2 regions of the Microbacterium sp. BWR-S6Y genome follow, and region 2 is predicted to be linked to the other one. Evidence: predicted binding sites of a transcription regulator. Region 2 holds the regulator's gene; the other holds the start of a gene.
What was found. Region 2 encodes HspR, which represses chaperone genes until heat shock. Its sites were predicted from a motif close to AAGTTGAGTCNNNNNGACTCAACTT; they were not measured.

Region 1 (2,186 bases), on a different contig from region 2:
CGCCGCCCGCCTGGCCTTCCTCAACACGCTGCTCGGTCGCGCCGCCGTCCCGGCCGCCCACGCCGTGCGCACGACGGCGTTGCGCACGGCCCTGCGCGGACCCGGGGGCGCGGTGTTCACGCGCGCGTACGCGATGCGATTCGACCGCGCGGCACGGGGCTGAGGAGGGGCCGCCGCAGCGCAGACGGGATCGGGTTCGGGTGACGTGCGGACGCCGCGCTCTCAGGCGACGACCAGCTGCGCGGCGAGCAGCAGCGCCGCCAGCATCGTCAGCTGGAACACCGAGCGCCCCGGCGCGCGGACGAACGCCGTCGTCACCGCGGCGGCCGCGACCACGAGCACCGCCGCGAAGAACACGATGCCCACCACCGTGGCATCCGTCCCCGTCAGCACCGCGATCGCGCCGACGACGATCCCGACCGCGGCGAGCACGACCGAGGAGCGCGCGCCGAGCCGGTGCGGGAGTCCGCGCACGCCGGTCCGCCGGTCGTCGTCGAGGTCGCGCACGACGTTGGTGAGGTGCACGGCGGCGCCCAGCGCGGCGCCGGCGAGCGACGCCCACGGGGCGGCGAGGCCCGGGGCGGGCAGCGCGAGCGTCGCGAACGAGGGGAACAGCCCGAAGCTCAGCACGAACGGCGCGATCGAGAACGGCGTCGACTTCAGTCCGGCGTTGTAGGCCCAGGCCGAGGCGAGCGCGAGGGCGTGGGCCGCGAGCAGTCCCGCCCCGAGCGGCGCCGAGAGGGCCAGCGCCGCGACGACGGATGCCACGGCCACGGCGAGCGCGCGCTCCGGGGCGACCGCTCCCCCGGCGATGGGCTTGTCGGTGCGGCCGACGGCCGCATCGCGGGCGCCGTCGATCGCGTCGTTCGAGAGGCCGACGGACACCTGCCCGCAGAACACGGCCACGACCAGCAGCGCGAGCCGGCCGGCGTCGACACCGGCGGCGATCCCGAGGGCGAGCGACAGAACCGTCACGACGAGCGTCGGCCCCGGATGCGTGGCTCCCCACAGCGCCCTCACGAGGGGCGGCTTCGCCGCGGCATCCGTCACCCGATGACGCTATCGCGCCCTGCCTCTCGCGGGGCACGGCGCCCGGATTCCGCACCGCGGCCGTCGGACGGCCCGTGTTCCCGTGCGAGCGGAAGGACGGGATCGACCACTCGACGAAGGAAGCCGAGAAGTCTTGGCACTCTCAGGGTGAGAGTGCTAATCTGCTGCCAAGTTGAGCGAAGAGGACTCAACTTCACGACCCGGATGCCCCATCCGGACCGATCGAAAAGGAGAACGACCATGGCCACCTACGACCCCTTCCGCGACCTCGACCGCCTCGCGTCGACGCTCCTCGACGCCCGCCGCGGCGGTGGTCCGCGCCGGATGCCGATGGACCTGTACCGCGACGGCGACCACTACGTGCTCGCGGCCGACCTGCCCGGCGTCGACCCCGGCTCTGTCGACATCGACGTCGACGGACAGCTGCTGACGATCCGCGCCGAGCGCACCCTCGGTTCCGGCGAGGGCGTCAAGTGGATCACACGCGAACGCGAGACGGCATCCTTCGTCCGTCAGCTCAACCTCGGTCAGGGCATCGACACCGAGCGCATCAGCGCCGCCTACCGCAACGGGGTGCTGTCTGTCACCATCCCGGTCAGTGAGAAGGCGAAGCCGCGCCGCATCTCCGTCTCGACCGAGAGCGACCACAGCGACGGGGTGATCGAGGCGCACGAGAGCGAGCCGCAACCGATCGAGCAGTGAGTGCTCCCGGGGGCGGGTAGACGCCGGGTGTTCCCGCGCCCCCGCTGCGGTGGATCGGCGGGCGCGCCACCGCCCGCGCGCGTTGCCGCGACGCCTGCCCGGGAACAGCGATGCCCCGATCGCCACACGCGACCGGGGCATCGTGCCGTGATCAGAGGTCTTCGGGGGCCAGGTCGCCCTGCCCCTCCTCCCCCAGCTCGACGACGCCGGGGTCCTCACCCTGCGAGTCGGTGCCCGTCGACTCCGGGTGGATGTCTTCGAGGGGGATGTCGCTGTCGTCGGCCGGGATCTCGGCCGGGTCGGCCCCGGTCGCGGTGGCGGGATTGATGTCGTCGGGGTCGGCCCCCTCGTCGAGCGCCGTGGTCGCGTCCCACTCAGCCTGGGCGGGGTCGAGGGCGGGATCCGGCTCGATGGAGGTGTCGCCGTCGCGCAGC
Region 2 (2,186 bases):
GCGGCGGCGGTTTCGACGACGTCTTCAGTCGCTTCGGTCAGGGTCGCGGCCAGCCGCAGGGCGGCTTCGACGACTTCTTCTCGATGTTCGACCAGCAGGGCGGAGGGGGCTTCGGCTCCGGCCGCTTCGGTCAGACGACGGGCGGATTCCGCGGCTTCGGCGGCCCCCAGCGCGGGGCCGACGTCACCGCCCGCACGACGATCGACTTCGTCACCGCGGCCAAGGGCGAGACGATCACCCTGCAGGGGGAGGACAACGTCCCCTTCAAGGTGAAGATCCCCGCCGGCGTCTCGGACGGGCAGAAGATCCGTCTGCGGGGTCGGGGGCGCAAGTCCCCCGACGGCGGCGAGAGCGGCGACATCGTCGTGACGGTCGCCGTTCGTCCCCACCCGGTGTTCAGTCGCGACGGACTCAACCTGCGGGTCACGGTCCCCGTGACCTTCACCGAGGCCGCCCTCGGCGCCACGATCGAGGTGCCCACTCTGGGCGGTGAGTCGGTGCGACTGCGCGTCGCCCCCGGCACGCCGTCGGGTCGCGTGCTGCGCGTCAAGGGGCGCGGGATCTCGACCGCTAAGGGCACCGGCGATCTGCTCGCCGAGGTGCAGGTGGCCGTTCCCGCCCACCTCGACGACGCCGCGCGCGAAGCCCTCGAGCGCTTCCAGGCGCTCGAACCGAAAGAGAACCCCCGCGCCGACCTCATGGCCAAAGCGCGGTAAAGACACGCGCGTCGCCGCGGTTCTCGGCATCCGATGAGACAGGATGCCGAGAACCCGGCGCCGCACGACCGGCACGACGGAAGAGGTGAAGACGTGTCCGAGAGAGAGATCGACGAAGACGCCCCGATCTTCGCCATCGCCGCCGCAGCGGAACTGTCGAACATGCACCCGCAGACGCTGCGGCAGTACGACCGGCTCGGTCTCGTGGTCCCCGCGCGCACGCAGGGCGGATCGCGACGCTACTCGAGTCGACACGTGCAGCAACTGCGCGAGGTGGCGCGCCTGTCGGGCGAGGGCATGAGCCTGCCCGCGATCGCGCGTCTGCTCGCTCTCGAGGAGCGCGTGCACGAGCTCGCCCGCCGGGTCAACGATCTCGAGCGTCAGCTCTCGGTCGAGCGGCAGTCGCGCCCCGGTGCGCGCGTCTTCGCGGCCGGCGCGACCGGTTCGGTCGTGACGCTGCGCCACGGCGCGCGCGTGCGCCGGGCCACCGACGTCGTCCTGTGGCGTCCGCTCGGTCCGTTCGACCACGACGACTGAGACGGGTGCTCGCCCGCGCATCGCCGAGGTCCCTGAGCCCGTCGAAGGGACCGGATGCCGCGCAGCGCTCGCATCGTCGAGGTCCCCGAGCTCGTCGGCGGACCGGATGCCGCGCGGCGCCCGTGTCGCCGTGGTCCCTGAGCCCGTCGAACGGACCGGATGCCGCGGACGCCCGGTGGCTTCGACGGGCTCAGCCACCTCTGACGTGGGCCGGTGCGCGATCAGGCCGGATCGATCCGCAGCACGGTCGGCGACTCGCCGACCTGCAGGTCGTCGACCACGCGGAGCGTGCGAGCGACGTCGTCCACCGCGCCGATCACCGTGCCGAAGCGCTCGCGATCCGAGCACACGGCGGTCACCGTGACGAAGTGCGAGCCGGTGTCCCAGGTGTAGGTGGCGAACGGCGGGGTCTTGGCGTCGCTCGGCAGCGGCATCGCCAGCTTCTCGCCCACGCCGAGGAAGGGGTTCCGGAACGACTCCGTGTCGTCGTACTCCATCGGCATCATGGCGCGGGCGGTGCGCGCCTGCGGCGTCGCCTCCTGCAGCTGCGCCATCACGACGAGCAGTTCGGGGTCGCTCTTCCACACCCACACGAGCACGCGTCCGGCGGCGCGCCTCATCAGCAGCGGGGCCGCCTGGCTGAGGATCCACGCGAAAGCGCCGCCACCGGGGCGCGGGGCTGCTCCGGTCGCCTGATTCGCCTGGCTCAGCAGCATGCCGATCGCCGCCTTGCGGTGGCGTCGGCCGCGGAATCCGAGGGAGCCGGTCACCGGCACCCAGAGGTCGGCGGGGGCGTCGGCCTGCAGTCGGGACATGCCCCACAGCCTACGATCCGACGTCGAGTTCAGGTTGCCGCGGGGTGGCGTTCGCGAGCAGAGAACGCTCTCGCGCGCGAAAGTGTCGCCGATGTCGGAGGTCGGTGCCAGGCTGAGA

Region 1: a site for HspR is predicted at 1,220-1,244, ahead of AB1K56_RS01760 (Hsp20/alpha crystallin family protein). Genes of this name have one in related genera too.

What each region holds. Positions count from the first base shown of each region.
Region 1 is NZ_JBFECV010000001.1:383,689-385,874, forward strand. Features, by position in the region: gene AB1K56_RS01750 (FAD-dependent oxidoreductase) at 1-163, shown strand, start outside; gene AB1K56_RS01755 (UbiA family prenyltransferase) at 223-1,050, opposite strand; gene AB1K56_RS01760 (Hsp20/alpha crystallin family protein) at 1,291-1,752, shown strand; gene AB1K56_RS01765 (sugar ABC transporter ATPase) at 1,904-2,186, opposite strand, start outside.
Region 2 is NZ_JBFECV010000005.1:169,870-172,055, forward strand. Features, by position in the region: gene AB1K56_RS12525 (DnaJ C-terminal domain-containing protein) at 1-716, shown strand, start outside; gene AB1K56_RS12530 (heat shock protein transcriptional repressor HspR) at 810-1,253, shown strand; gene AB1K56_RS12535 (hypothetical protein) at 1,475-2,068, opposite strand.